Regions from separate parts of the Pseudomonas sp. YA1 genome, predicted to be linked through region 1. Evidence: riboswitches for the same ligand, from Rfam matches in the RefSeq annotation. Region 1 holds a riboswitch; the other holds the start of a gene.
The links. Region 1 has a riboswitch for manganese ahead of AC4OR5_RS24045 (TMEM165/GDT1 family protein). Riboswitches for the same ligand answer to the same signal wherever they lie in the genome.
Positions count from the first base shown of each region.

Region 1 (15,053 bases):
AGACCATGGTCTCGAAAGCGTGGTGCCTGGTCAGCGATTCGAAGCGCTTCTTCAGGTAGGCGATGCCTTCACTACCGCGCACGAAGCTCAGGTGCGGTACCGGGTTGATGAAGGTCTTCGGCGAGCCGAAGGTGCCCTTGGCGACCAGGTGCGACCAGAACTGCTTCGACACCTCGAACATGGTGTTGATGCCCACGGCTTTCTTGATGTCGATGCTGCCGTCGGCCGACTGCGGGGTGTAGTTCAGCTCGCACAGGCCGGCGTGGCCGGTGCCCGCGTTGTTCCACGGGTTGGAGCTTTCGATCGCGCCGGACTCCTGGAGTTCGACGACTTCCATCTTCAGGTTGGGGTCGAGTTCCTTGAGCAGGACCGCCAGGGTCGCGCTCATGATGCCGGCGCCTACCAGCAGCATGTCGACTGTTTCGTGATCGTTTTGCGCCATTAACGCTTCTCCAAAATCTTCAGCACCAAATTGACGACAGACGGGGCAGGGCCGAGGCCGGTACGGGCCGGCAGGCAGCGGCGGAGGGAGCCGTCATGTCCGATTCTTCGCAACAACGGCGGGACGCCGGGCGTCATCGCCTATGGATGCCGGGCGCGGGGCTGGCGATCTGGCAGCCTGGCTGGCCCATGCGGGCATCCGGTCGTGCAAGCACATTCGCGACGGAACGGGCCGTCAGGCTCTGGTCATGAGGTATCCGCTGCGGTCGCGTCTGCGGGGGGCTGTTTCAAGCGCTAATGGCGCACTTACCGACGCAAAACTCTTCATTGCTCGCCACACTCTCGTGAAGTAGTGAAATACCTTCGATCCACGCTCTTTTGGAGACATGGGCCGGAAGGGCTCGTCTGTCGCGGGCATGCCTTCGCAGAATCGTGCGGGGTCATGCGGCATTCCTTGCCGAAAAACTCGCTACAGGCGTTTCAGGGCGTCTGCCTCATGGGGCAGCGCTCTACTGGCGGCTCTCTGTGGGGGGATGGCGCGGGGGCCGGAACCCGATCAGGAGGCGTCCTTATAATCGGGGGGCGATTATAACGGTGAAAATCAAAAAATACCCCGCTCCTTAGACTTTTTTCCCATTCCCGGTCACGAAGTGCCCGCCGGCGAAAGCCCCCTGGGACAATCCGCCGCGCCGTATCTGCCAAACGCCGGGCATGCGTGCCCTGCGCCACCTGCCACAGGCGAGGAACCGCGCCCCGTGGCGAACGTCCAAGGCAATGCTGCGGTGCCTTCGCGGCGCCGTTATACTGCCGGCCATTCGTGCCCAACCCATGGAGAGATGAGCATGCTGCATCGCCTGTTGCTCAGCCTGATGACCGCAAGCGCCCTGGTTCTCGGCGGCTGCGCCCTGAGCCCGCAACAACTGGACCCGCAACCGGTCCTGAAAGGACCGTTGACCGCCGTCGGCCATGGCCAGCCGGTGGTGGTCAAGGTGGTCGATGGCCGTCCCGGCCCGTCCCTGGGCACCCGCGGCGGCCTCTACGCCGATACCAGCACCCTGACCGTCCGTAGCGAGGACGTGGTGCCCAAGCTCCAGGCCCAGGCCGAGACCGCCGTGCGCCTGCTCGGCTACACGCCTTCGGCCAACGCCTATAACGCGCCGCAACTGACCCTGACCCTGGCCGAGCTGAAGTACCAGTCGCCGAAGGACGGCGTCTACGTCACCCAGGCCGACATCACCGCGACCTTCCGCGCCGACGTGCAGAACAGCGGCCGGCGCTACACCGGTCGCTACGGCGCCTCGCTGAACCAGCGCTTCGGCATGGCGCCGAACCAGGCGACCAACAGCAAGCTGGTCAGCGAGGTGCTCAGCGACGCCCTGACCCGCGTGTTCAAGGACCCGACCATCGCTCAGACCCTCGGCCAGCAATGAGCCGGCGGTAACGAGAAAGCCCGGCGGATGCCGGGCTTTTTCATGCGCTCGGGAAACTCAGGCGGCCTGGTGGAACGGGTCCGGCTCGCCGATGCTGATGCGTTCGTCGGTCTCAGGCAGGTCGAGGTGTTCATGGCCGCAGGCGGTGCAGTACACCAGCCAGCGGTCGTCCTGGACATTGAAGGAAAGATCGACGATCACGGCCTCGATCTCGTCCAGGTGGTCGATCAGATAGTTATGTTCGTGGGGTGCGGTTTCCAGCATGACGACTCTCCTGTGTTGTCGTTTGCCTGGGTGGGGTTCTGTGACCGGCAAAGCACTTTCAGACTAGCCGGTCACGCTGGCGAGGCCGCGCCTTTTTTAGACGGATTGCTGCTAACCGCTGCGCTTCGTCGCGACAACCCGGTCGTCGCTGGCCGTCGCTCATGCATTCTGGATAGAATTCGACCAGTCCTTCCCCGCCGTCCCCGACGGTCCGTCCTGTCATCAGCTCACCCAAGGCGTTACTCGGTAGCCCCGGCGTGTTGTCCTGTTGCGGAGGTTATCGATGTCCTTGCAAGCCTTGTGGGCGCTGTTCCTCGCCCATCCCGCGCAGGCCGTGAACGGCCTTGCGCTGTTCTTCGGTGTCGCCGGCGCCTGGCTGCTGCTGGCCACCCGCGCACGCGAGCGTCGCGCCCTGGCGCGCTGGGCCGCGGAGGGCGAGGCGGGGGAGGAGGCATTGCCGATGGACGAGGCGACCCTGCGGATCAACCTGTTCTTCTACCGATTCGGCGCCGCCTGCCTGGGCCTGGCGCTGCTGGTCAGCTGGGCCAGCACGCGGTTCTGAGAGGGCCTGCCTCGGCGAGCCGAACCGCACGCGGATAACCGTCTGCGGGTTCGAAGCCGTTGCCCGATGGAGAAGCCCGGCGGCGCCGGGCTTTCGTCTTCAGGATTGCTGCTTGATCCGGTATTGGTTGAGTACCGGGTTGGCGTATTGCAGCACCAGCCAGGGGCGCTGCTCGGCCGGGCATTGCTCCAGGCGGCGGTTCCATTCCTTGCGCGCCTTCTCCAGTTCTTCGCTGCCGAACAGGCTCTCGGCCGTGGGGACAGCGAGGCCCGGGTCGCGGTTCTCGCTCATCTCGTAGGCCAGGTAGTGCACCGGGAACAGACGGTAGTTGCCGAGGATCTGCCGGTCCAGTTCGGCGGCCAACTGCTTGGCGTCGCTGAACTCGCCCTCCAGTTCGGCGCCGAAGTTGATGTGCACGCGGCCCTTGTAGCCGGTGATGCCCAGGGCGATGCTGGCATCGTCCTCGCCCGGCGCCTTGCGGTATTCGCCGGTGCTGGCGCGGGTGTGCAACTCGCGGGCCTTGGCCAGGTCGCAGGGGTCGTATTCGTAGCTGATCGACACCGGGATGAAATGCAGGGCGCGCACCATTTCGGCGAAGGGTTCGTCCTTGCGGCTCATGTGGAACATCTTGAGGATCGCCGAGTCGGTACGGTCGTCGCCGTCCTTGGCCCGCCCTTCGGCCTGGGCGATCCACACCGACTGGCGGTCCTCGCGGATCGAGTGGTTGATGTAGGCGGAGAGCGTCTGGTAGGCGGCGAGCTTCTCGCGCCGGCCGCTCAGCGAACGGTGCACGATGAAGCTCTTGTTCAGGCGCATCAGGTCGCTGACGAAGGATTTCTGCAGCAGGTTGTCGCCGATGGCGATGCGCGGGGTCGGCAGGCCGGCGTGGTACACGGCGTAGTTGACGAAGGCCGGGTCCATCACGATATCGCGGTGGTTGGCGATGAACAGGTAGGCGCAGCCTGGCTTGAGGCGATTGACCCCGGAGTAGGTGACGCCATCGGTGGCCTTCTCGATGGTGTGGTCGACGTAGGGCTCGAACTTGTCCTGCAGCGTGGCGACGCTGCGGATGCCGGTGACCTCGCGGGCCAGCCGATGGGCTATAAGAGGTTTGAGCAGCCAACCGAGGGGACCGGCCAGGCGCGGGAAGCGGTAGCGGACCAGGGCGCCGAGGAAGGCGTCGTCGCTCAGGAGGCGTTGCAATACCGCGGGGACTTCGGCGTCACTGTAGGGTCGGATGGCTTCGAACTCGCCCATCATGCTTTCTGGTTCCATATGGATGCTGCGAAGGCCGCCCAGGGGGTGGCCGAAAATTGAACCGCGCGATTATAAACGGAACTCATAGGGGGTGCAGCGATGCTCGAAAGCCAGGCCTATAGCTGCCCTTACTGCGGGGAACCGGCCGAGGCGCTGCTCGACCTGAGTGCCGGCGACCAGCAGTACTACGAGGACTGCCCGGTGTGCTGCCGGCCGATCCTGTTCGACCTGCGCACCGATGGGCAGGACTGGTCACTGAACGTCCGCCGGGAGGATGACTGATGCAGCGCGTATATGAGCCGGCCGACCTGCTGGAGGCCGAGATGCTGGTGGGAATGCTCGCCAGCGAAGGGATCGCCGCCCATGTCAGCGGCCGCCACCTGGTCGGCGCCATCGGCGAACTGCCGCCTGGCGGACTGCTGGCGTTGTTGGTGGCGGACGAGCAGACGGAGCGGGCGCGGGAACTGATCCTCGCCTACAACGCCGCCGCCCCGCTGGCCGAGGAGCCGCCGGAGCCCTGCGGCCCCGGCAGCCTGTTGTGTTGAGGCGGCCGCCGCTCAGTCGGCCGCCAGTTCGAAGACCTGCCAGCGCACCGAGCTGACGCCCTTCTCCAGGCTGACCCGGCTGACCAGGCGTTCCAGCTGCGCCGGAGCCTCGGGAGTGCCGAGCAGTTCGGCGCGGACTTCCAGCTTGGCCGGGTTGTCCAGATCCTCGCTGTGCAGCGATTGCAGGCGCAGGTCGCTGCTGCCGAGGCTGTGCAGCATCAGGCTGCGTACCTGGATCTCGTCCTCGGCGCGGCAGACGATCTGCACTTCGTAGCGTTGCTCGGCCTCGCTGGCCGGCAACACGTCCTGGCGGTTCAGGCGTTGGGCGATGTCGCGCAACAGGATGTTGGCGCAGAGCACCACCAGGCTGCCGAGCGTGGCCTCCAGCAGCAGGCCCATGCTGCACAGGACGCCGATGGCGGCGGTGCACCAGAGGGTGGCTGCGGTGTTCAGGCCGCGCACGTTGAGGCCGTCGCGCATGATCACGCCGCCGCCGAGGAAGCCGATCCCGGAGACCACGTAGGCGGCGATCCGCGAAGCGTCGCCGGCCAGGCCGGGCACGCCCTGGGTCATCAGCACGAACAGGCAGGCGCCAGTGCTGACCAGCGCATTGGTGCGCAGGCCGGTGAGGCGTTGGCGCAGCTGGCGTTCGGCGCCGATCAGGGCGCCCAGGACCAGCGCGACCGCGACGCGCAGGAGAAATACTTTCCAATCCATGTTTCACCTCGTTGCCGGCCGACGGCCGGAGCTGGCGCGGGCCGTCGGTCCGCGCGGATAAAGGACGATGGATTGCGCAGGACCGCGGCTTCCCGCTGCGCGGATGGCGCGAGGGAAGGGACACGAAGGGAAAATGGGGATGCGTCATCCCGGACGGGATGCGGATCGCCACTGTCCGCCATGTTCGGCGAGGCAGTGGCAGAGGGTTCTGCTGGACTAGCTCGCCGGATGGACCTGTCGCAATCGACTAGGGCTGTTGTCCAATGCAGGACTCCTGTGTGGGTTACAGAATGCGGGCGGCACCATAAGCCTGGAGGATAGGCGCGTCAAGTTAAGATTGGGTTTCATTCAGCTTGCGTTCGGCAAGGCCAGTGTGGCGCTTCGGGTTACACTGTGCGGCTTTCCCTCACCAGGCAGTGCCAAGCATGAGTGGTCGTTACGCCCTGTTCCGCTGGAATCCGTCGCTGGCGGCCCTGCCGGGCTTTCCGGCGGATTGGCGGGCGCACTGGAACATTTCTCCGGCGAACCAGGTGCTGATGGTTCGCGAGGACGCCGGTGTGCGCCGCGCCGACCTGGCGCGCTGGGGGCTGACCCCGGCCTGGCTCACCGACCTGTCGCGTACGCCCAGCCACGCGCGGGCGGAAACCCTCGCCGAGCAACCGATGTTCCGCGAGGCGTTCCAGCAGCGCCGCTGCCTGCTGCCGGCCAACGGCTTCTATGAATGGCGCGGGGTGCGCAAGCGTCCGTACTGGGTCTCCACCGGCGAGCGCCTGTTGTTCTTCGCCGGCATCTGGGAGGCCTATCCGGTGCAGGGACAGACCTGGCTCAGCGTGGCCCAGGTATCCCAGGCGGCCGCCGAGTTCCGCCGGCCACTGCTGCTCGACGAGGCCGAGCAGGATACCTGGCTGGCTCCGGACACGCCGCTGCCGGCGCTGATCAGCCTGCTCGCCAAGCCCCAGCCGAATCTGCGCAGCGTGGCCCTGGCCGGCTTCGTCAACAAGCCTGAAACCGACGGGCCGGAGTGCCTGACCCCGGCCTGACGCTAGACCCTGAACTGATTCACCAGGCGCCGCTGCTGCTCGGCCAGGCGGGTCAGCTCGGCGCTGGCCTGCGAGGCCTCGTCGGCGCCGCCGGCCACCTGGTTGGCGACCTGGCCGATGTTGGCGACGTTGCGGTTGATGTCCTCGGCCACCGCGCTCTGCTCCTCGGCGGCGCTGGCGATCTGGGTGTTCATGTCGTTGATCACCGATACCGCCTGGGTGATCGACTCCAGCGCTTCGGCCGCCTGGCGCGCATGGCGCACGCTGTCGTCGGTGCGGTCCTGGCTGTCCTGCATGACCTTCACCACGTCGCGGGTGCCCTGCTGCAACTGCTGGATCATGCTCTGGATTTCTTCGGTGGCCTGCTGGGTCTTCTGCGCCAGGTTGCGTACCTCGTCGGCCACCACCGCGAAACCGCGACCCTGCTCGCCGGCGCGGGCGGCCTCGATGGCGGCGTTGAGGGCGAGCAGGTTGGTCTGCTCGGCGATACCGCGGATCGCCACCAGGATCGCGTTGATGTTTTCGCTGTCCTTGGCCAGGTTCTGCACCACGCCGACCGCGCGGCCGATCTCGCTGGCCAGGGCCTGGATCGCCGCCGAGCTGCTTTCGACGATCTGCTTGCCCTGGTGCGCGGCCTGGTCCGCGTGGTTGGCTGCCTCGGCGGCGTGGGTGGCGTTGCGCGCCACGTCCTGGGCGGTGGCGGTCATCTCGTGGACCGCGGTGGCCACCAGTTCGATCTCCGCCAGTTGCTGCTGCACGCCCTGGTTGGTACGGATGGCGATGTCGGCGGTGTGCTCCGAGGAGTCGCTGACCTTCTGCACCGATTGCACCACCTGGCCGATCATGTTCTGCAGCTTGCCGAGGAAGGTGTTGAAGCCCTTGGCGATGGAGCCCAGCTCGTCGGCGCGCTCGCTGCTCAGGCGGCGGGTGAGGTCGCCTTCGCCCTGGGCGATGTCGTCGAGCATGCCGACCAGTTGGCGCAGCGGCCGGGCGATGCCGTAGCCGACCAGCCAGACCACCAGCAGGCCGAGGGCCGCTACCACCAGACCGGCCAGGCTCATGCCGAGGATATCCTGCTGGCGCTGGTCGCTCAGCTCGCCCTGGAGTTGCTGCAGTTCGCCGAATACCGCCGCCTGGGGAATCTGCAGCATGAGGGTCCAGCGCACGCCGCTGTCGGCGATGGTGAAAGGCAGGAACAGCTCGATGTGACCGTGCTCGGCGTCGATGTCGTAGAGCGGCTGGTCGATCGTGAGGTTCTTCAGGTTGTCCACTTCGTTGCCGTCGAGGACGCTGCCGGCGGGCTCGCCGAGCTTGCTGTCGTCGCGGGTGTAGGCCACCAGGCGGCCGTTGCTGGCGATCAGCGCCATTTCCCCGGCGCCATCGTAGAGCTGCTGGTCGGCGCGCTTGAGCAGGTCCTGGATGAAGGCCAGCGAGAGGTCGGCGCCGACTGCGCCGCGGAACTGGTCGCCGACCATGATCGGCACGTTGAAGGACGACATCATCACGGTCTTGCCGCCCATTTCGTAGGGGGCCGGGTCGATGATGCAGGGACGCTTGTTCTCTTTCGGACAGGCGTAGAATTCGTTCTCGCGCACCCCGGTGGGCAGCAGCTTTTCGCTATCGATACTGTCGGTCATGGCCTCGACGATCGGCTTGCCGTCGGCGCCGCGATACCACCAGGGCAGGTAGCGACCGTCCGGGCCGTAGCCCTTGCCGGGTTGCCCGGCGAAGGCGGCGTCGGTATCGAAGGCATTGGCTTCCCAGGCCATGAAGGTGTCGAGCAGCTTGGGGTTGTTCTGCACGGTGCTACGCAGCAGCGCGGAGATTTCGTCGCGGCTGGCGTTCAACTGCGGCATGCCGTCGGCGCCCGGCTCGCCGAGCAGGCGGGTGCTGTTGGCCAGGCCGTGGACCACCGTCAGCGGATACTCCAGCTCGCGCTGGATCTGGCTGACCTGGGCGCGGGCCAGGGCCACCAGGCGCTCGTTGATGACCTTCTCCAGCAGGCCCTGGGTGCGTTGCTGCACCAGTTCCTGGGTTCGCGCGCCGGCGAACAGGGCATACAGCACCAACACCACGACGACGCTTAGAACGCTGGCGCCGGCGAGGGCGGCGACAGAAAACTGGATCGACTTGAGCTTCATGATGGGACTTCCGACCCTTGTTGGAATTGTCTCTGGCGAGGTTATCGGCAAGAGGGCGGCAAATCCTTAATCGGCCGATGGAGATTTCCTCGCCAACGGCTGTTGCCGGCGCTCGAGGCGCGGCCTACCATGCGCTCGGCCTTCAGAGGAGAACAAAGGACCATGGCTCATCCCTTCCGATTCGCCACCCTCGCCGGCGCGCTGCTGCTCGCCGGTTGCCAGGCAGTGAACACCACCAGCGGCGGCGCCGTCGGCGTCGACCGCAAGCAATACATGTTCAGCATGTTGTCCAGCCAGGAAGTCGACCAGATGTACGCCCAGTCGTACCAGAAGACTCTCGGCGAGGCGAAAAGCGCCGGCGTGCTCGATACCAGCAGTGCCGACGCGCGACGAGTCAAGGCGATCGCCCAGCGGCTGATCCCGCAGACCGCCGCCTTCCGCCCGGACGCCACCAGCTGGAATTGGGAAGTCAACGTGGTGAAGAGCGACGAACTCAACGCCAACTGCGGTCCCGGCGGCAAGATCATTTTCTACACCGGGCTGATCGACAAGCTGAAGCTCACCGACGACGAGATCGCCGCGGTGATGGGCCATGAGATCGCTCACGCCCTGCGCGAGCATGGGCGCGAGGCCATGTCCAAGGCCTACGGCGTGCAGGTGGCCAGCCAGATCGGCGCCCTGGCCGGCCTCGGCCAGGAAAGCCTGCAACTGGCCAATACCGGCGTCGACTACCTGATGACCCTGCCCAACAGTCGTGCCAACGAGAACGAAGCCGACCTGATCGGTCTCGAGCTGGCCGCCCGCGCCGGCTACAACCCGGAAGCGGCGATCACCCTCTGGCAGAAGATGGGCAAGGCCAGCGGCGGTGCCAGCCAGCCCGAGTTCACCAGCACCCACCCCTCCGACAGTTCGCGGATGGCCAATCTCCAGGCCGCGATTCCCAAGGTGATGCCGCTGTACCAGCAGGCCAGGCGCGGCAAGTGAGGCCAGGGCGCGCGGTCGCGGGGGGCGGCCGGCGCGCCGACAGGCTTACCATCGGAAACGCCTGTTGTGTATTTCCGTAACCTGCTGTTTGGTATCTCGCCGGCGTTCGGCCTAGACTGCTGGCCGACCCGCTTGCGGGACCCGTGGACGAACAGCCACTCTCACGCCCTGGAGCTCATGTGAAATACGCCGTACTCGGAGCCACCGGCCTGCTGGGACATCACGCCGCGCGCGCCATCAGGGCCGCCGGTCACGATCTGGTGCTGATCCACCGTCCTTCTTCGCAGATCCAGCGTCTCGCCTATCTGGAGCCCGAGTGCCGGGTCGCCGAGATGCTCGACCACGCCGGCCTGGAACGCGCCCTGCGCGGCCTCGACGGGGTGATCTTCAGCGCCGGCTACTATCCTTCGCGGCCGCGCCGCTGGCAGGAGGAAGTGGCCAGCGCGCTGGGCCAGACCAACCCGTTCTATGCCGCCTGCCTGCAGGCCAGGGTGCCGCGCATCCTCTACGTCGGTTCGGCATATGCCATGCCCCGGCATCCCCAGGGACTACCGGGCCACGAGGGGTTGTTCTACGACAGCCTGCCGAGCGGCAAGAGTTCCTACGTGCTGTGCAAATGGGCGCTCGACGAGCAGGCCCGGGAGCAGGCGCGCAACGGCCTGCCGGTGGTGATCGGGATCCCCGGCATGGTACTCGGCGAACTGGACATCGGCCCGACCACCGGGCGCGTGATCACCGCCATCGGCAATGGCGAGATGACCCACTACGTCGCCGGCCAGCGTAACGTCATCGATGCCGCCGAAGCCGGGCGCGGCCTGCTGATGGCCCTTGAGCGCGGGCGTATCGGCGAGCGCTACCTGCTGACCGGGCACAACCTGGAAATGGCCGACCTGACCCGGCGTATCGCCGAGCTGCTCGGCCAGCCTGCGCCGCAGCCGATGTCGATGGCCATGGCTCGCGCGCTGGCCACCCTGGGCCGCCTGCGCTACCGGGTCAGCGGCCAGTTGCCGCTGCTCGACGAAACCGCCATCGAGGTGATGGCTGGCGGGCAGTTCCTCGATGGACGCAAGGCCCGCGAGGAACTCGGCTTCTTCTCCACCACCGCCCTCGACGACACCCTGCTGCGCGCCATCGACTGGTTCCGCGACAACGGCTATTTCAACGCCTAGGACGGTTGGCTAGGGCAGCGTTTTTTCCGCGAAGGGTCGGGTCTGCAGTCCCAGCTGAGCGCGAAAGCTCTCCATGTCGAACATGGTGCACAGCTCCTGCAACTGGCCCTGCGGGTTGAACACCCAGAAGCCCATCGCGGAAATGCTCAGCACCTTGTCGCTGGCCGGATAGCCCAGGGTCGGCCGGACGATGGTGCCGATCAGCGTGCTCCAGGTGAACACCTTGCGTTCCTCGCCGATGCAGTCTTCGACCACGACCTCCAGGTCCGGCATCGCCGTGCGGATGTCCTGCAGCAGGCGGATATAGCCGGCAGTATCCAGGGGATGGCCGATGAACGAGCTTTTGTAGAGGAAATCCTTGCTGTGCAACTGCTCCACCAACGCCATGCGGCCCTTGTTCCAGGACAGCTCGATATGATGGCGGGCGAGTCGTTTCAGGTCGTGTGAGGGCATCTCCGGCTCTCGTGGGCGAGTGGTGGGGCAGGCATCCGGTGCCTGCCTGAACTGTAGCCGTTCCCATGCATTTTGCATTGGCCGCCCAGCCATCCCGGGCCCGGCGGCGCAGTCCTTCAGAGCCAGCCGGTCAATTGCGCGGCGTGCCAGGCGGCGTACAGGCCAAGTGCGGCGAAGGCGGCCGCGGCCAGGCGGCGGATCAGGGTCAGCGGCAGCTTGTCGGCGGCCAGGTTGCCGATCAGTACCACCGGTACGTTGGCGATCAGCATGCCCAGGGTGGTGCCGATCACCACCAGCCAGAAATGCGGATACTGGGCGGCCAGCATGACCGTGGCGACCTGGGTCTTGTCGCCCATCTCGGCGAGGAAGAACGCGATCAGGGTGGTGAGGAAGGGGCCGTATTTCTTCAGTCCGGACTCTTCGTCGTCGAGCTTGTCCGGTACCAGCGTCCACAGGGCGACGGCGATGAAGGAGGCGGCGAGGATCCAGCTGAGGGTAGCTTCCGAGAAGAAGCTGGCGACCCAGGCGCCCACCGCGCCGGCAGCGAAATGGTTGGCCAGGGTGGCGGCGACGATGCCGGCGATGATCGGCCACGGCTTGCGGAAACGCGCCGCGAGCAGGAGCGCCAGCAACTGGGTCTTGTCGCCGATTTCCGCGAGGGCAACGATCAGGGTAGGGACGAACAGCGATTCCATCAGGCTTCCTAAGGGGCGGGTCGACCAATCACCATGACACGCGCCATCTGCCCGCCCCGGGTCAGATCGTGCGTGTCATAGGTCTTGTCAAACCCTTGGCCTGTCTGGGCAGGCTTGGGCCGCGCGCGCCATGGTCTGCGGACCAAGTGTGTTGACGCGTGCCGGGCGAGGCCGGTGCGGCGCTCGCGGGAGACTACTCCCCTAGGACGGGGCGCATTCTGCCCAAGCCGGGCGGCTTGGGCAAGCCCGGGACGGAAACTTTCGTCCGGGAGGGCGGCGAGGGAGCCTGATCGCAAGGAAACGTGCCGGCATCCGCAGCGATCCGCGAGGAATCGCTGGGCGGCAGGGTGAATCAGGTATTGGTCGGGCTGACGTCCATTTCGTGGTAGCGAACGAAGCGCGCGCGCTTCTTCCAGCGGTATCCCAGCCAGATCGCCAGGAACAGCGGCAGGCTGATGTAGGTGGCGAGGAGGCCGATCCAGTCGATGCGTTCGCCCACCAGCGCCTGGTAGTTCTGCCCGAGGGTGATGACCATGCACAGGGCGAAGGCGAACAGCGGGCCGAAGGGGAACAGCTTGGCCCGGTAGGGCAGGTCTTCCAGGCGGCCGCCCTGGGCCAGGTAGCCCTTGCGGAAGCGATAGTGGGAGATGGCGATGCCCAGCCAGGCGATGAAGCCGCACATGCCCGAGGTGTTCAGCAGCCATGTGTAGACGGTACTGTCGCCGAAGGCCGAAGTGAGGAAGCACAGGGCGCCGACCAGGGTAGTGGCGTACAGCGCATTGCGTGGCACGCCGCTGCGCGAGACACGGGAGAACAGGCGCGGTGCCTTGCCCTCGAGGGCGAGGTTGTAGAGCATCCGGGTCGAGGCGTACATGCCGGAGTTGCCGGCGGAGAGGATCGCCGAGAGGATCACCGCGTTCATCACCCCGGCCGCCGCGGCGAAGCCGGCGCGCTCGAAGAGCAGGGTGAAGGGCGACACGCTGATGTCGCTGGCATCGTTCTTCAGCAGGTTCGGGTCGGTGTAGGGAATCAGCATGCCGATCACGAAGATCGCCAGGATGTAGAACATCAGGATGCGCCAGAACACCTGGCGAATGGCGATCGGGATGTTCTTCCGCGGATTTTCCGATTCACCGGCGGCGATGCCGATCAGTTCGGTGCCCTGGAACGAGAAGCCGGCGATCATCGCCACCCCGACCATTGCCTGGAAGCCGCCGACGAAGGGCGCGTCGCCCATGGTGAAGTTGCTGAAGCCGGGCGACTCCACGCCATGCATGATGCCGAAGATGGTCGCCAGGCCGACGCCGATGAAGATCACCACCGTGACTACCTTGATCAGGGCGAACCAGAATTCGCTCTCGCCGAAGCCGCGCGCGGAAATCACGTTGAGGCCGAACATGATGCCCAGGAAGATCGCGCTCCAGTAGATGCCCGGCACCTCGGGGAACCAGAAACTCATCACCAGTTGCGCTGCCACCAGCTCCGCGGCGATGGTCACCGCCCAGTTGTACCAGTAGTTCCAGCCGAGGGCGAAACCGAAGCCATCTTCGACGAACCGGCTGCCATAGGTGCAGAACGAGCCGGAAACGGGCATGTAGGCGGCCATTTCGCCGAGACTGGTCATGAGGAAGTACACCATCAGCCCGATCAGGGCGTAGGAAAGCAGCGCACCGCCGGGCCCGGCGGTGGCCACGGTGGCCCCGGAGGCGACGAACAGCCCGGTGCCGATGGAGCCGCCGATGGCGATCATGTTCAGGTGGCGCGGCTTGAGCACCCGCCGCAATTGCTGGCCCTGGCTGGCGTTCAGGTCAGTCATCGGCGGCCTCCCGGCGGGTGGCCACGGAAGGGTCTGGCTGCGGGCGTGCGGGCAGGGAGAGGAAAAGCTTCATTCACAGGGTTCCAGGCAGAAATCAGGAGCGACGGGCGGAGTAGATGCGGAAACCGTCGCCTTCGGCGAGTGTCCGGCAGGGGCCGAGGTGGCGTTCGATCAACGGCGGGTACTTCAGGAAGCTGTTGGCGACCAGGCGCAGTTCGCCGCCCGGCGCCAGGTGCTCGGCGGCGCGTTGCAGCAGGCGCTCGGAGGCCTGGTAGTCGGTGTGCACGCCCTGGTGGAAGGGCGGGTTGCTGACGATCGCGGCGAGTTCGCGCGGCGCGCCGTCGATGCCGTCGGCGGCGATCACTTCGCCGTCCAGGCCGTTGGCGGCGAGGGTCAGTCGGCTGCTCTCGACAGCGAAGGCGTCGACATCGAGCAGGCTCAGGCGGCTGGCGGGGTAGCGACGCTTGAGAGCCGCCCCGAGTACCCCGGCACCGCAGCCGAAGTCCAGCAGATGGCCGCCGGGCAGGGCTTGCAGTTGCCCCAGCAGCAGAGCGCTGCCGCGATCCAGGCGGCCATGGCTGAACACCCCCGGCAGGCTCACCACCTGCAGCTCGCCATCGGCCAGCGGCAGGCTGTAGCGCTGGGCCAGGGTGTGCAGGTCGGGCTCGGCCGGCGCCTGTTCGATACGCACCTGCCAGAGCTGGCAATGCCGCGCGCTATCCAGTTTGCGGGGCTTGCCGTAGGCGGCCAACTGCTTGCTCGCGCGCTCGATCCCGCCGCGCTTTTCGCCGACCAGGAAGAGTTCGCCGCCGGGCAGGCGGGCGGCCAGGCTGGCCAGCAGGTAGTCGGTCAGTTCGCGGGACTTGGGCAGGAACAGAACGGCCGAAGTCCAGGCGCCGGTCGGCGCGCGCGTGTCGAAACGGCTACGGTCGGGGAAGCGGGCGTCCAGCTGCGCCTGCTCGCCGGCGTGCCAGCTCCAGCCCTGGGCCTGCGGTAGCTCGGCGAGCAGGTCGTCGGCGGGCAGGCCGGCCAGCAGCAGCGGGGTCGCGAAGAGGTGGCGCTGGCGCAGCAGCACTTCACTGCGAGGGTCCATGCGGGCTCCGGAAAAAATGGGAAATCTTAACAGGCTTGGGCCTGGCATACCCGCATGGATTGTCGGCGAGGATCGCCGTTCATCCGTGCGCGGTGCCCGCAGCGCCGTCTCAGCCGGCGTTGACTACCCGCAGGGCGCGCCCGGCCTTCCATGCCTCTGCGTTTTCCACCAGTTGGCCGACGATGCGCTGCCGCGCCTCGCGACTGCCCCAGGCGTTATGGGGGGTGACGATCAGGCGCGGGATGTCGGGGGCCAGCAGCGGATTGCCGTTTCTCGGCGGCTCGACGCTGAGCACGTCGGTAGCGGCACCGCCCAGGTGGCCGCCGCGCAGGGCGTCGGCCAGCGCCTGTTCGTCGACCAGGCCGCCACGGGCGGTATTGACCAGGAAGGCGCCAGGCTTCATCAGCGCCAGTTCGGCGGCGCCGAGCATCCCGCGGGTGTCCTCG
Region 1 is NZ_JBZWBG010000018.1:126,330-141,382, reverse strand. Features, by position in the region: gene mqo (malate dehydrogenase (quinone)) at 1-442, opposite strand, end outside; gene AC4OR5_RS24105 (YajG family lipoprotein) at 1,284-1,871, shown strand; gene AC4OR5_RS24100 (hypothetical protein) at 1,929-2,135, opposite strand; gene AC4OR5_RS24095 (hypothetical protein) at 2,419-2,697, shown strand; gene AC4OR5_RS24090 (1-acyl-sn-glycerol-3-phosphate acyltransferase) at 2,797-3,957, opposite strand; gene AC4OR5_RS24085 (CPXCG motif-containing cysteine-rich protein) at 4,054-4,236, shown strand; gene AC4OR5_RS24080 (putative signal transducing protein) at 4,236-4,499, shown strand; gene AC4OR5_RS24075 (MgtC/SapB family protein) at 4,512-5,216, opposite strand; gene AC4OR5_RS24070 (SOS response-associated peptidase) at 5,642-6,256, shown strand; gene AC4OR5_RS24065 (methyl-accepting chemotaxis protein) at 6,259-8,397, opposite strand; gene AC4OR5_RS24060 (M48 family metallopeptidase) at 8,560-9,381, shown strand; gene AC4OR5_RS24055 (NAD-dependent epimerase/dehydratase family protein) at 9,525-10,550, shown strand; gene AC4OR5_RS24050 (nuclear transport factor 2 family protein) at 10,560-11,003, opposite strand; gene AC4OR5_RS24045 (TMEM165/GDT1 family protein) at 11,120-11,698, opposite strand; yybP-ykoY riboswitch at 11,788-11,912, opposite strand; gene AC4OR5_RS24040 (amino acid permease) at 12,051-13,514, opposite strand; gene AC4OR5_RS24035 (methyltransferase) at 13,609-14,607, opposite strand; gene AC4OR5_RS24030 (2-hydroxyacid dehydrogenase) at 14,717-15,053, opposite strand, start outside.

Region 2 (15,053 bases), on a different contig from region 1:
GCAGGGCACGGGTTTCCGCGGTCAGGGCGCGGACGCTGAGGATCATTTCGGCGCTGGCCGGGATCACGTTGGAGACCGTCCCGGCATGGATTGCGCCGACGCTGACGATCGCGGTGTCCTGCGGGTCGACGTTGCGCGAGACGATGCTCTGCAAGGCCAGCACGATGGCGGAGCAGACCACCACCGGGTCGACGGTGCGCTGCGGCACCGCGCCGTGGCCGCCGCTGCCGATCACGCGGATGACCACGGTGTCGGCCGAGGCCATGAAGGGGCCTGGATGGAAGCCGAGGTGGCCGACGGGGTATCCCGGGACGTTGTGCATGGCGAAGATGGCGTCGCAGGGGAAGCGCTCCAGCAGCCCGTCGTCGAGCATCGCGCGGGCACCGCCGAGGCCCTCTTCGGCAGGCTGGAAGATCAGTTGCAGGGTGCCGCGCCAGTGCGGCGACTCGACCAGGTGCCTGGCCGCGGCGAGGAGCATCGCGGTGTGGCCGTCGTGGCCGCAGGCGTGCATCACGCCGTCCACCTGGCTGGCGTAGGGCAGGCCGGTGGCTTCCTGGATCGGCAGCGCGTCCATGTCGGCGCGCAGGCCCAGCGCGGGGCCCTCGCCGCGGCACAGGGTGCCGACCACGCCGGTGCGACCCACCCCACGGCTGACCTGGTAGCCCCAGGCCTCCAGGCATTCGGCGACCAGCGCGGCGGTTCGCCGTTCCTCGAAACCCAGCTCCGGGTGGGCATGGATGTGGCGGCGCAAGGTAACCATCTCTTCCCGCAGCGCCGCAATGGCGGGCAGGACGGCAGGCTCGGTCATTCTTCTTGTTCTCCTCAAGGGCTCCGACCGGTGGGCGGCAGGGCGTTGTCGAAGCCGATGGTAGGCAAGCGGGGGACTGGCGGGGAGGCTCGCTTTGGCTATGATGACAACCTTTCGTTGTCACCTCGGTAAGCCCGTGAAACTCCACCAGTTGCAAGCCCTGGTCGCCAGTGCCGACGCCGGCGGCATCCGCGCCGCCGCCCGCGCCCTGGGGATTTCCCAGGCGGCCGTGACCCGCGCGCTGCGCGAACTGGAAACCGAACAGCATCTGCCGCTGTTCGTCCGCACGCCCAGCGGCCTGACCTTCACCGAATACGGCAAGGCGCTGCTGATCCACGCCCGGCTGGTGCTCAAGCAACTGGAGCACGCGCAGGTCGAACTCGACCACCTGCGTGGCCAGGCCAGCGGCCGGCTGTGCATCGGGGTGACGCCTTGGGTGGCGCTGACCTTCCTCTCGGAGGCGGTGCAGGCGTTCCGCGAGCGCATGCCGGAGGTGCGCCTGGAGCTTTTCGAAAGCCTGATGGCGGTGGCCCAGCCATTGCTTCGCGACGGCAGCATGGATTTCGCCATCGGCCCGCTGCACGGCGCCCAGGCGGCCCAGGAATTCGCCTGCGAGAAGCTGCTCGACTACGACACCGCGGTGCTGGTCCGCCAGGGGCATCCGCTGGCGGGTTGCGGCTCGATCCACGAACTGCTGGAACAGGACTGGGCGTTGAACTACACCGGCGACGGCCACGACTCCCTGATGCGCGAGCTGTTCTGGCGCCACGGCGCCTTGATCGACGAGCGGCGCATCGTTCGCGCGCACTCCGTGGCGATCCTGCAGACCCTGGTGGAGCAGGCCGACATGTGTACCTGGGTGCCGGCGATCATCGGCGCCGCCCCGCCGTTGCTCGGCCGGGTGGTGCCGCTGGCGCTGCGGGAAACCTTCGAGCCACGGCGGCTGGGCATCATCACCCGGCGCGGCGGCGCCCTCAGCAATCCGGCGCAATGCTTCGTCGAGTGCCTGCTGCAGGTGATCCGCCGCCACGCCCGCTCGGCGAAGAAGGATGACCGGCGCCTGTTCGAAACCCTGCGCCTGCTAGTCTGATTCCTACTGGCACGGACGTACGGTCGCTCAAGATCGGTCGTGCTGCGACCGATAGCCTGGAAAGCCACGAGCGAGGATGCCGGCATGCTGCAATGGTTCGCTAACCTGTCGTTCCGCAGGAAAATCGCCCTGCCGATCCTCCTGCTCGCGGTGCTTCTGCTGCTGGTGGGCGCGCTCGGCGTGCATGGCATCGCCCAGCAGAACGAATCCAACCAGCGCCTGGGCAAGCGTTTTCTCCCCGGCATCGCCCTGCTGCTCAACGCCGACCGCGATCTCTACCAGGCCTTCGTCGCCGAGCGCAGCCTGCTCGATAGCCTCCTGAACGCCGAGCAGATCGCCGGCCTGAGGAACGATCACGCGGAAAACCTGCAGCAGGCCCTGGATCGGGTGCGCCAGTACGCGGCGATGCAGCCGGGCGAGGCGGAACTGGCCAAGGTCGCCGAGTTCGAGCGCGGCTATGCCCTCTGGAGCGCGACCTCGGCGCGGGTGCTGAGCCTGGCGGCCAGCGATCCGAGCGCCGCGGCGCAGCTCAGCTACGGTGACAGCGATCGCCAGTTCGGGGCGATGCGCGAGGTGATCAACCAGCTCGACGAGATGGAAGAGGCGGCCGCGGCCGCCGACGGCGAGGCGTCCTCCGCGCTGGGCGAGCGCCACCGCTGGCAGCAGGTGGCGCTGGTGGCGTTCGGCCTGCTGGTCTGCCTGTCGCTGGTGCTGGTGTTCCCCGGCCTGGTGACCCGTCCGTTGCAGCGCCTGCTGCAACGCCTGGAAGAGATCGCCAACGGCGATGGCGACTTGCGCGTGCGCCTGGAAGTCACTTCGCGTGACGAGCCCGGCCGCCTCGGCAGCGCCTTCAACGCCTTCCTCGACAAGTTGCAGCCGCTGATCCGCGAGGTCGGCCGGGTCACCGGCGAGGTCGCCGATTCAGCCGGTTCGCTGGCCGGCATGACCGCCGCCAACGATCGTCTGATCAACAGCGAGCATGCGTCGGTGGACCAGGTCAGCACCGCCGCGACGCAGATGAGCAGCGCCGTCCACGAGGTGGCGCGCAACGCCCAGAGCGCCGCGCAGGTGGCCCATGACGCCCGCCGGCAGGCGCGCGAGGGCGCCAACGTGGTGGAGGCGACCATCGAGGTGATCCGCCAGTTGGCGCGAGAAGTGGAGAGCAGTTCCGAGAGCATCCAGCAACTGGCCCAGGAAACCGCCAGCATCGACGCGGTGCTGACGGTGATCAAGGGCATCGCCGAACAGACCAACCTGCTCGCCCTCAACGCCGCCATCGAAGCCGCGCGGGCCGGCGAGCAGGGTCGCGGTTTCGCCGTGGTGGCCGACGAGGTGCGGGCGCTGGCGGCGCGCACCCAGGAGTCGACCAAGGACATCCAGGCGCGCATCGAGCGTCTCCAGGCCGGGGTGCAGAACGCCGTGCGGGCCATGCAGTCGGGCAGCCTCAAGGCGCGCGACAGCGTCGAGCGCGCCGCCGGGGTCGACGGCGTGCTGGCCGCCACCGGCGACGCGGTGGGGCGGATCAACGACCTCGCCGCGCAGATCGCCTCGGCCTGCGAGGAGCAGAGCCGGGTGATCGACGAAATCGCCCGCAACATCAGCGAGGTGCGCGAGCTTTCCGCCCAGGCGGCGGAACATTCGGAGCAGGGCACCGGGGCCAGCCGCCGGCTGTCCGAGCTGTCCTCGGAACTGGCGCGGCTGGTCGGGCGTTTCCGCGTCTGAAGCGCCGCCGCCTAGCGCGGCGCCAGCCAGATCGCTACGCCGGCCAGGGCCGCCGGGACCAGGAAGACCAGCAGCAGGATCGGCAGTTCTTCGCGCAAGCCGTAGCCGGCGTGCTGGACGCCGACCCACAGGTTGACCAGCGCGACGGCCAGCCAGGTCGGCAGGAACAGGCCGGCAGCGGGCGCCGGCCCGGCCTCCCAGAGTTCGCCGAAGAGCAGGAACAGGCCGAGCAGGATGATCCCGCCGGCGATTACCAGGGTCACGTGCATGGGGTCTTTCCCGGACAGGTGCCGGTCGCCGTGGCGGCGACCGGGACGCTGGGTCACTTGGTGGTGTAGCCGCCGTTGATGAGGATGGTCTGGCCGGTGATCCACCAGCCTTCGCTGACCAGGTGGCGGATGAACGGCACCACGTCCTCGATGTCGGTCAGGCCGGTCCTGGAGAAGGGCGACAGCGCCGCTGCGGTCTTGTGGTAGGCCACCGCGTCGGCGCCCTCGGCGGGATAGAAGAAGGGCGTGTCCATCGGACCCGGGCCGACCGCGGTGACCGAGATGCCGCGCGCGCCGAATTCCTTGGAGGCGGCGCGGGTGAAGTGCTCCACCGGCGCCTTGGTGCCGGCATAGGCGGCGTAGTACGGGGTATAGGCGCCAAGCAGGGAGGTCACCAGGGTGCAGATCTTGCCGTTGTCGTTGACGTGCTTGCCGGCTTCGCGCAGGAAGAAGAACGCAGACTTGGCATTGACCGCGCTCATCTCGTCGTATTCGGCCTCGCTGATCTCGGTGAAAGGCTTCTTCAACACCTTGCCGACGGTGTTGATGGCGATGTCCGGCTTGCCCACCGCGGCGATGGCGTCGGCGAACAGCTTTTCCATGGCCGCGGCGCTGGTGAGATCGCCCTGCAGCGCTACCGCCTTGGCCCCGGCTGCCTGCAGCGCGGCGACGGTGGCGTCGGCGTCGGCCTTGCTCGCGGCGCTGTTGTAGTGGATGGCGATGGCCTTCGCGCCGTGGGCGGCGAGATCGCGGGCGATCAGCCCACCCAGGTTCTTGGCGCCGCCGGTGACGAGGACGGTCTTGCCTTTGATGGAGTGGTCGACCATGGGGTGTTTCTCCTGCGGTGAGTGGAGAACCCAGTCTAGGGAGGGCGGCCTTGCGGAGTAATCGCGGCGGCCTGGATAGATTGTCCAGAAACGCCGATCAATTCCCGCCTCCGGAGGAGCGCAGCCGGCTGCACGAATCTTCTAGAACCCCGGGACGGGCGCGTTATAGTCGCGACGACGAAACCAACGAGTGGGAAGACCTGACGCACGATGGGCAGCCGAGACTGGATCGACCTGGCCCGCGACGCCGAGACCGGGATCGAGACCCTGCGCGCCCATTTCGAGGGCCACGCCTACGATCCGCATTGGCACGACAGCTACCTGATCGGCTACACCGAGATCGGCGTGCAGCAATTCAACTGCCGCCGACGCCGACACGACAGCACCGCCGGCCAGGTATTCCTGGTCGAGCCGGGGGAGATCCACGACGGCCGCGCGCCGATCGCCGGCGGCTTCACCTACTCGATGCTGTACCTGCAGCCGGACTGGTTGCGGCGCGAACTGCGGGCGACCTTCGACGACGCGCCCAGCGACCGCGATCCCGGCTTCCACGCCAACCTCACCGAAGACCCGCGCCTGACCCTGGCCATCGCCCAGGCCTTCCGCGTCCTGCATGGCCGCGAGCTGCGACTGCTGCGGCAGACCGCCCTGGAGCTGGTGCTGGAGCGGCTGCGCGTGCACCTCGGCTGGCGCGAGGCGAAGCCGTTCGATCCGCGCCTGCCGCTGGTGGCGCAGAAAGCCCGCGACTACCTGCATGCGCACTTCTACCAGGACATCGGCCTGGACGAGCTGGCCAGCGCCTGCGGTACCGACCGCTTCCGCCTGAACCGTGCATTCAAGGCCGCCTACGGCTTGCCACCCTACGCCTACCTGGTCCAGTTGCGCCTGGCCAAGGCGCGGCAGATGCTCGCTGTCGGCGGGCAACCGGCGGACCTCGCCAGCGCCCTCGGCTTCGCCGACCAGAGCCATCTCGGCCGCTGGTTCCGGCGCGCCTACGGGATGACTCCGGCGGCCTACCGCAGGCAGTGCACCCAGCTTCCAGACTGAGGCCCGGTGCGCCGCCAGGATGAAGGCTCCCCCGCCACAGGAGCCCGTCCATGCAATCCCTCGCGCCCTTCCTGCTGTTCGCCGTCGTCGCCTCGATCACCCCCGGACCGACCAACATCCTGGTCCTGAGCAACAGCCAGCGCCACGGCCTGGCCGCCGCCTGGCCGATCGTGCTCGGCGCCTGCGCGGCGGTGGCGGCGCTGATCCTGCTGCTCGGGCTCGGCCTGGGCGAGCTGCTGCGGCGCCACCCGTTGCTCCAGCAGGGGCTCGCCTGGCTTGGCGTCGGCTGGCTCAGCTACCTGGCCTGGAGCCTGTTCCGCAGCGCGGGCGGCATCGACGGCGCGGAGCCGCCGCGGCGCCTCGGCGTGCTCGGCGGCGCGGCGTTGCAACTGGTCAATCCCAAGGCCTGGATGATGGCCCTCGCCGCGCTGGCGCTGTTCGCCGGGGAAGGCGCCGGACAGGCCGGGCGGATCGGCCTGCTGGCGTTGCTGTTCTTCCTGGTTTCGCTGCCGTGCCTGGCCAGCTGGGCCTTGCTCGGCGTCGGCAGCGCGCGGCTGCTGCGCTCGCCGTCGCTGATGAAGCGCTTCAACCAGGGCATGGCGCTGTTGCTGCTGGCCTCGGCCTGGGCCGCCCTGCTGCTCTGAGGCGGTCCGGTAGCTTCCTGACAAACCTGTGGGTTGGTACGCGGGGCCTGGGTTGGCTATGGTGGGACGATCCGTAGCCATGGCGCGGTCGCCGTTAGCACGCCGCGCAAGGAACCTCCATGTTGAAACCCGACATCACTGCCTTCTTCGACCCGGCCACCTCCACCTACAGCTATGTGGTGCGCGACCCGTCCAGCCGCGCCTGCGCCATCGTCGACCCGGTGCTCGACTACGACCCGGCCGCCGGGCGTACCAGCCATGCCAGCGCCGAACGCCTGATCGGCCACGTTCGCCAGCACGACCTGCAGGTGGAATGGCTGCTGGAGACCCACGTGCACGCCGACCACCTGTCGGCGGCCATCTTCCTGCAGCGCGAACTGGGCGGGCGCCTGGCCATCGGCGCGCGAATCACCCAGGTGCAGGCGAAATTCTCCGGCCTGTTCAACCTGGGCGAGGCGTTCCCGGTGGATGGCCGCCAGTTCGAGCACCTGTTCGAGGACGGCGAGTCGTTCCGCATCGGCGCCCTGGAATGCCGCGCGCTGCATACCCCGGGGCATACCCCGGCGTGCATGACCTACCTGGTCGGCGACAGCGCCTTCGTCGGCGATACCCTGTTCATGCCCGACTACGGCACCGCCCGCTGCGATTTCCCCGGCGGCGACGCGCGCCAGCTGTATCGCTCGATCCAGCGCCTGTTCGCGCTACCCGACGCGACCCGCCTGTTCATGTGCCACGACTACACGGCTCCAGGCCGCGACGAGCACCGCTGCGAAACCAGCGTCGGCGAGCAGCGCCGGCACAACGTGCACGTCCGCGAAGGCGTCGACGAGGAGGCGTTCGTCGCCATGCGCCAGCAGCGCGATGCCACCCTCGGCATGCCGACCCTGATGCTGCCGGCGATCCAGGTCAACATGCGCGGCGGCAACCTGCCGCCGGTGGAAGGCAACGGGGTGCGTTACCTGAAGATCCCGCTGGATCTGTTCTGATCAGCTGCGGCGACGCAGCAGGAGAATGAAGAACAGCCCGCCGATGGCCGCGGTGGCGATGCCGATGGGCAGGTCCTGGGGGGCGATCAGGGTGCGCGCGGCGACATCCATCCAGACCAGGAACAGCGCGCCGAGCAGGGCGCACACCGGCAGCAGTCGGCGGTGCTCGGCACCCACCAGCAGGCGCGCGGCGTGCGGCAGCATGAGACCGACGAAGCCGATGGCGCCGCTCACCGAGACCAGCACGCCGGTCAGCAGCGAGCAGCAGACGAAGACCCACAGGCGTACGCGGCGGGCGTCCAGGCCGAGGGTCACGGCGGTCTGTTCGCCGGCCATCAGCGCGTTCAGCGCACGGCCCAGCCCGAGCAGTACCAGCAGGCCGCCGGCCACGCACAGCGCCGGCAGCCAGATCAGCGACCAGCGCGCCAGGCCGAGGCCGCCGAGCATCCAGAACAGCACCGAGGAGGCGGCGCGGTGGTCGCCGAGGAACAGCAGCAGGTTGGCCAGCGCCAGGAGCACGAAGGACACCGCGACCCCCGCCAGCAACAGCCGGTCGCTGCCCAGGCGGCCGCCGCGGCTGGCCACGCCGAGCACCAGCAGCATGCTGCCGAGGGCGCCGAGGAAGGCCGCCAGCGGCAGGGTCAGCAGGCCGATCACCTCGCCGATGTAGAGCACCACCAGCACCGCGCCGAGGGTCGCGCCGGAGGTGGCGCCGAGCAGGTGCGGATCGGCCAGCGGATTGCGCGTGACCGCCTGCAGCGCCGCTCCCACCAGCGCCAGGCCGGCGCCGACGCAGGCACCGAGCAGTACCCGTGGGGCGCGGATCAGCCAGACGATGTGCTCCTGGCCGGCGCTCCAGGCACCGGACTCCGCCGCCACGCCGAACAGGCGCTGGAGGACGATGCGGCCGACCAGGCCGCTGTCCAGTCGCGCCGGACCGAAGCCGAGGGCGACCACGCAGGACAGGCCGAGCAACATGACCAGGCTGCCCAGCAACAGGCAATAGGCGCGAGGGCTGCGGAACAGGGTCATGGACGTGGCGCCCGAGGGTGGAGGCCGGCGACCAGGGTTTCTATCGCCGCGGCGTTGCCGATGCCTGGCGTGGCCTGGTTATAGGGCAGGACGATGAAGCGTCGCTCGCGGATCGCGGTCAGGCTGCGCAGCGCCGGGTTCTCTTCGAGGAAACGCTGCTTCTGCGCGGCGCTGGTCTCGCCGTAGTCGACGATGACGATGACCTGCGGATCGCGGGCGACCACGCTTTCCCAGTTGACCTGGGTCCAGCTGGCCGCCACGTCGTCGGTCACGCTGCGACCGCCGGCGGCCTCGATCAGCGCCTGCGGCATGCCCAGGCGGCCAGAGGTGAAGGGGCGGTCCTCGCCGCTGTCGTAGAGGAACACCCGCGGCGCCTCGGCGTTCGCCGGGATGCCGGCGCGGGCGCGCTCGATGCGTGCCTGGAGGCTGGCGACCAGGCGCTCGGCGCGCGGTTCGACGTCGAAGATCCGTCCCAGGTTGCGCAGGTCGCGGTACAGCTCGTCGAGGCTGGCGCGGCGCGGCTCGCCGATCTGCGCGCAGGATTCGCTCAGCTCGTAGACCTTCACCCCCAGCGGCTCCAGGCTGGCCGGAGTGAGGTCGCCGCCGACGCGCATGCCGTAGCCCCAACCGGCGAAGAAGAAGTCGGCGTCGACATCGAGCAGGGTTTCCGCCGTGGGGTAGCGCGCCACCAGCTCGGGCAGCGGCTTGAGCGCGGCGATCAATCCGGGATCGGCATTCTTCCACCAGCCGCTGATGCCGGTATAGCCGACCATGCGCGTCTGCAGACCGAGGGCGACCATCATCTCGGTGAGGTTGATGTCGTGGCTGACCGCGCGCGACGGCGCGCGCTCGAACGTCACTTCGCGCTCGCAACTGCGCACGCTGAGCGGGTAGCGCTCGGCCAGCGCGGCATCGGCGCAGGCGAGCAGGGCGCCGAGCAGCAGGTGGTGCAGGATCGGGTGCTTCATGCTTGGGTAATCCAGGTCAGGCGCGGGTGGTCGGCGAGGGGGTGGCGGTCGACCAGGGCGCGGACGCCGAACACCCGCCACAGCAGGTCGGCGTCGAGCACCTCGGTCGGCGTGCCCTGGGCGACGATGCGCCCGCCGTCGAGCACGTAGAGGCGGTCGCAGAAGGCCGCCGCCAGGTTGAGGTCGTGGAAGCTCGCCAGGGTGCTCAGGCCGAGGCCGCGCAGCAGGCGCAGAAGCTCCAGCTGGTAGCGCGGGTCGAGGTGGTTGGTCGGTTCGTCGAGGATCAGCAGGCGCGGTTCCTGGACCAGCGCGCGAGCCAGCAGGGCGCGCTGCTTCTCGCCACCGGAGAGGCTGGCGAAGGGGCTCGCGGCACGCCCTTCGAGACCGACCTGGAGCAGCGCCTGGCGGACCCGCTGGCGGTCGTCCGCGCCGTGGCCGTCGAACAGGCCCTTGTGCGGCGTGCGGCCCATGGCGACCACGTCCTCGACGGCGAGGCCGAAGTCCTCGGGGAATTCCTGCAACACCACCGCGATGCGCCGGGCGGCCCAGCGCGGCGGCTGGCGCCAGAGGTCGTCGCCGTCGAGCACCACCCGGCCGCGCTGCGGTCGCGCATAGCGGAAGGCGCAGCGCAGCAGGCTGGTCTTGCCGCTGCCGTTGGGGCCGATCAGGCCGACGAAGCTGCCGGCCGGGACTTCCAGGTGCACGCCGCGCAGCAACTCGGTGGAGGCGTCGGGCGACCAGTGCAGGGCATCGAGGTGAAGGGACGACATGGCTACTCGCAGGTCCGGTGGTTCAGCAGAGACGATTGCCGCGGTGCCGGCTTCAGAAACTGAAGTCGGCGGTGACGTTGAACGAGCGCGGCTGGCCCATGATCCATTGCTGGCCGTTGTTGTTGTCAGCCAGGGCGTACTGGCGGTCGAACAGGTTGTACAGCTCAAGGCCGAGGGTCAGGTCCGGCCGTACCCGCCAGCCCAGGTTGGCGTCGACCACCGTGTAGCCGGGCAGGCTGGCCTGGTTGGCGGCGTCGGCGTAGCGCCGGTCGACGTAGCGCAGCCCGGCGCCGACGCGCAGGGTCTCGGCGAAGGACTTGTCCAGCCAGAGGTTGGCGGTGCGCCGTGGCACGTTCCTGGGGCGGTTGCCGTTGCGCGAGTAGGTCTGCTTGTCGATCGTTTCGTCGAAGTCGTCGTATTCGGCACGCACCAGCGCGGCGTTCGCTGACAGCCGCCAGTCCTGGGCCAGGTTCAGTTCCAGGCTGGCCTCCAGGCCGTCCGAACTCTGCTGGCCGACCTGCTGCGCGTCGTGCGGCGGCAGCGGGTTGGCGCTGAGCAGCTTCTTCTTGACGATATGGTAGGCGGCCAGGGTCCATTCGCCGCGACCGTCCGGGAACAGTTGCTTGAGGCCGACCTCGGTCTGCTTCGAGTGGGTCAGGTCCATTTGCTGCTGGGCCGCGTTGAGGGTGATCAGGTTGCTCACGCCGTCCTCGCTGGTGGAGTACTGGCCGTACAGCGACAGTTCCGGGGTCAGCGCGAAGACCAGCCCGGCGCGCCAGTTGCCGCCCTGCAGGCTGCGGTCGCTGCGGGTGCCGGCGCGCAGGTCGTCGCGGTCGATATGGTTCTGGTCGCGGCGCACCCCGGTCACCAGCGACAGGCGCTCGTTGAGCTGCAGGCGGTTCTCGGCGAACAGGGCGAAGGTGCGGGTCTGGCTGCGCGAGTGCGGCCGGTAGGGCGAGCGGCTTTCGAAGTAGCCAGGCGCGGGGTGCCAGGGGTCGATGTAGTCGCCGCCGACATCGGTATAGGGCGAGTTGTTGGTCAGGCGGAAGCGGATGCGGTTGTACTCGGCGCCGACCAGGGTGCGGCTGTCGAGGCCGAACAGGGCGTGCTGGAAGGCGAAGGTCTGGCGGTCGCCGATCTGCTCCTGCTCGTGGCTGATGCGCAGGTAGTCCCTGCGCAACAGCTCTTCGCGCGGGACGTCCCATTCGTAGGTTTCGGCGTTGCGCCAGTGACGGCGGGCCTTGATGTAGTACAGCTGGTTGCTCGCGGTGACGCTGTCGGAAAGGCTCCAGTCGCTGGTCAGGCGGGTCCACTGGTCGTTGTAGCGCTGCACGTCGTTGCGCACGTTGTAGTTCTTCTCGCGCAGGCGCTTGTGGTACTTGCCGCCGACCAGCGGGGTGCCGAAGTCGTTCATCGGCTCCTGGTCGCCATAGTCGTGGGCGAGGGTGAAGGCCAGATCGTCGCTGGCCTGCCAGCGCAGCGCCGCGCTGATGCCCAGGTTGCGCGAGTCGCCACGGTCGATCCAGCCGTGGCTCTGCTGCTGGTTCAGGTTGAGCCGGTAGCTGAGGCTGTCGGTCAGCGAGCCGCCGCTGTCCAGGGCCAACTGGCGGTTGTCGTAGGAGCCGTAGCCGAGGCGCAGGTGGTTGCGGATCTCGCCGGCGAAAGGCTTCTTCGGCACCACGTTGATCACCGCGCCGGTGGCGCCTTCGCCGTACAGCACCGAGGCCGGGCCGCGGATCACGTCGATGCGCTCGACCATCCACGGATCGCTGGGGAAGTTCACCGTGCCCATGCCGGTGTACAGGCGCGTACCGTCGAACAGTTGCATCACCGATGCGTGGCCGCTGAAGCCGCGCGCCGAGAGGCCGGTACCGCCATCTCCGGGGGTGCCGATGAAGCTGATGCCGGGGCTGCGGGTAACGGCGGCCTGGACGCTGGGGTTGTTGCGCCGGCGAACTTCCTCGCCGCTGATGCTGCTGGTGCTCGCCGGGGTGTCCAGGGCGCTGAGGCCCAGGCGCGAACCGGCACTGACCGGCGTGGCGAGATCGATGTGGTCGAGTTCGGCGGGGTCCTGGCGAACGCTGACCAACTGGCTGGGCAGGGCGAGGGCGGCTTCCTCGGTTTCGGCGAGGGCGGGCGGTACCAGCAGCAGGCTGGTGGATAGGCCGAGGGCGAAAGGCTCGGTGCGCAAACGGCTGAAGCGGGGCATGGGCGTTCCATCTCATGACCGGGCAGGACGGAACGCGCAGGAAATCGCAGGCGCGACAGCGCCTCGAACAACCGGCTCGCTCCCGCCCACCGCGGGTGTGCCAACAGGGCGTTGCAGGCCGGTCTCCGGGCTTGCGAGGGTCGTGAAATCCTCGCCTTCCCATGCCGGAGCACAGTGGCCTGAAGAGGATTTCGCTCGCTTACCGTTGCGGGGGCAGCGCCGGACTGATCACCGAAGTGACGCACCGGCTTCCCGTTTCACCTCCTGCGCGGCGGCAGGAGGCACCTGGAACGGCCCGGATGGGAACATCCGCACCGTTTCCAGTCAAGCCTTGAACGATCTGGATTGAATAAAATGTTATACTATAACAGTTCTCCCGTGCAGTCTTTCTTCGCCGGACCCCACGCCCTGGCGCAGCTTCCCGGGTCATCACATTTTCTTCACGCCGGCCTGCTATGCTGCCGGCCTTCCTTGGGGAGTAGCCTGCCGTCACCCGTTGACGGCGCGCTGGTCAACATTCTTGGCAACCCGCCATGGCCAGCGCATCCATCCGGATTGGTGAGACCAACGACATTCCTGCGCCGAAGCCGGGCCGCGGGGTCATGTCGTTGACTCATGCCCGGCTGGAGTATCCGCGTGAATCCCGTTTCCCTGATCTTCCTCGCCTTCGCCATGTCCACCGATGCCTTCGCCGCGGCCATCGGCAAGGGCTCCAGCCTGGATCGGCCGCGCCTGTCGGAGGCGCTGCGCACCGGGATAATCTTCGGCGTGATCGAGGCGATCACCCCTCTGGTCGGCTGGCTGCTTGGCCAGGCCGCCAGCCAGTTCGTCGCCGACTGGGACCACTGGATCGCCTTCGTCCTGCTGGTGCTGCTCGGCCTGCACATGATCCACAACGGCCTGCGCGCGGATCATGCGACGGAACAGGAAAAGCCCGGCCAGCATTCGTTCTGGATTCTCGCGGTGACGGCGCTGGCCACCAGCATCGACGCGCTGGCGGTGGGCGTCGGCCTGGCCTTCGTCGACGTCAACATCTTCCTCGCCGCCGGTGCCATCGGCCTGGCCACCATGACCATGGTCACCCTCGGCACCATGCTCGGCCGGGCGCTCGGCGCAGTGACCGGCAAGCGCGCGGAGATGGTCGGCGGGGTGGTGCTGATCCTGGTCGGTGCGACCATTCTCTACGAGCATCTCAGCGCGGCGTGAGCGGCATCGGAGACGGGGCGGGACAGGTCGCGGCGAGTGGGTGGGCGTTCGCTTCAGGCGCTTTCCCAATCGCGGATTGCCGCCAGCAGCGCCTCGCCGTCGGCGAACTCGCGGTCCGCCGGCGGCAGCGCCGGACGTGCCAGGACCAGCACCGGCAGGCCCATTTCCCGCGCCACCTGGAGCTTCGGCTCGGTGGCCTGGCTACCGCTGTTCTTGCTCACCAGCACGTCGCAGGCGAGGCGCTCGAACAACGCCCGTTCGCCATCCAGGCTGAACGGCCCGCGCGCGCCGATCACCTCGGCGCGCGGCGCGGCCGGCTGGCCTTGCAGGCAGCGCACGGTCCAGTGCTGGTGCGGCGGGACCTGGCCGAGATGCTCCAGCGGTTCGCGGCCGAGGGTGAACAGCGGACGGCGGAAGGGTGCGAGGGCAGTGATCAGCTCGCGCCAGTCGGCTACCTCGCGCCAGTCGTCGCCGGGCCCGGCCTGCCAGCCGGGCCGGCGCAGCGCCCAGCAGGGCACTCCGGCCAGTCGCGCGGCGCGCACGGCGTTCTGGCTGATCCGTGCGGCGTAGGGGTGGGTGGCGTCCACCAGCAGGTCGAAGCCCTGCTCGTCGATGAACGCCGCCAGCCCTTCGGCGCCGCCGTAGCCGCCGACCCGGACCCGGCAGGCCAGGTCGCCGGGCACCTTGCCCAGCCCGGCGAGGCTGTAGAGATGCGCCGGGCCGAGCCGGCGGGCGAGGGCCAGGGCCTCGCCGATCCCGCCGAGCAGCAACAGGCGTTTCATCAGCGCTCCTCGCAGGCCTGGCCGACCAGGTTGCCCTGGCGGTCGATGGCGAAGACTTCCAGCGCGACCTCGGCGGGCACGATGCCGCGAGCGAAGCGCAGGGCGTGGGTGCAGACCGCATCGCCCAGGGCCACGCCCTCGGCGTGTGCCTGGGCCAGCGCCTGCTGGCTGGTGTTGGCGGCGCGCATGCAGTCCTGTAGCGCGGCGCTGGCGCCGAGCGCGGCAGCCCAGCCGGCCAGTTGCGGCAGGTCGATGCTGGAGTGGCGGCTGTGCAGGTCGAGGTGGCCGCCGGCGAGCTTGCTGATCTTGCCGAAGCCGCCGCACAGGCTGAGCTTTTCCACCGGTGCCTTGCGCAGGTGCTTGAGCACCGCGCCGGCGAAGTCGCCCATCTCGATCAGGGCGATCTCCGGCAGCCCATAGCGCCGGCGCATGGCGTCCTCGCTGGCGTTGCCGGTACAGGCGGCGATGTGGCGGACGCCGTTGGCGCGAGCGACATCGATGCCCTGATGGATCGAGGCGATATAGGCCGAGCAGGAGAACGGCCGGACGATGCCGCTGGTGCCGAGGATCGACAGCCCGCCGAGGATGCCCAGGCGCGGGTTCATGGTCTTCAGCGCCAGCTCGGCGCCGCCCTCCACGCCGATGGCGACCTCGAAGCCGCCGGCGTAGCCCCGTTCGGCGGCGAGCTGGGCG
Region 2 is NZ_JBZWBG010000003.1:199,391-214,443, forward strand. Features, by position in the region: gene AC4OR5_RS05235 (M20 aminoacylase family protein) at 1-808, opposite strand, end outside; gene AC4OR5_RS05240 (LysR substrate-binding domain-containing protein) at 909-1,898, shown strand; gene AC4OR5_RS05245 (methyl-accepting chemotaxis protein) at 1,983-3,620, shown strand; gene AC4OR5_RS05250 (hypothetical protein) at 3,632-3,889, opposite strand; gene AC4OR5_RS05255 (SDR family oxidoreductase) at 3,943-4,716, opposite strand; gene AC4OR5_RS05260 (AraC family transcriptional regulator) at 4,927-5,763, shown strand; gene AC4OR5_RS05265 (LysE family translocator) at 5,814-6,407, shown strand; gene AC4OR5_RS05270 (MBL fold metallo-hydrolase) at 6,527-7,393, shown strand; gene AC4OR5_RS05275 (FecCD family ABC transporter permease) at 7,394-8,425, opposite strand; gene AC4OR5_RS05280 (ABC transporter substrate-binding protein) at 8,422-9,393, opposite strand; gene AC4OR5_RS05285 (ABC transporter ATP-binding protein) at 9,390-10,163, opposite strand; gene AC4OR5_RS05290 (TonB-dependent receptor) at 10,216-12,372, opposite strand; cobalamin riboswitch at 12,472-12,676, opposite strand; yybP-ykoY riboswitch at 12,834-13,000, shown strand; gene mntP (manganese efflux pump MntP) at 13,009-13,578, shown strand; gene AC4OR5_RS05300 (cobalt-precorrin-6A reductase) at 13,632-14,360, opposite strand; gene AC4OR5_RS05305 (cobalt-precorrin-5B (C(1))-methyltransferase) at 14,360-15,053, opposite strand, start outside.
Region 2: another riboswitch for manganese. It lies ahead of mntP (manganese efflux pump MntP); the one in region 1 lies ahead of AC4OR5_RS24045 (TMEM165/GDT1 family protein).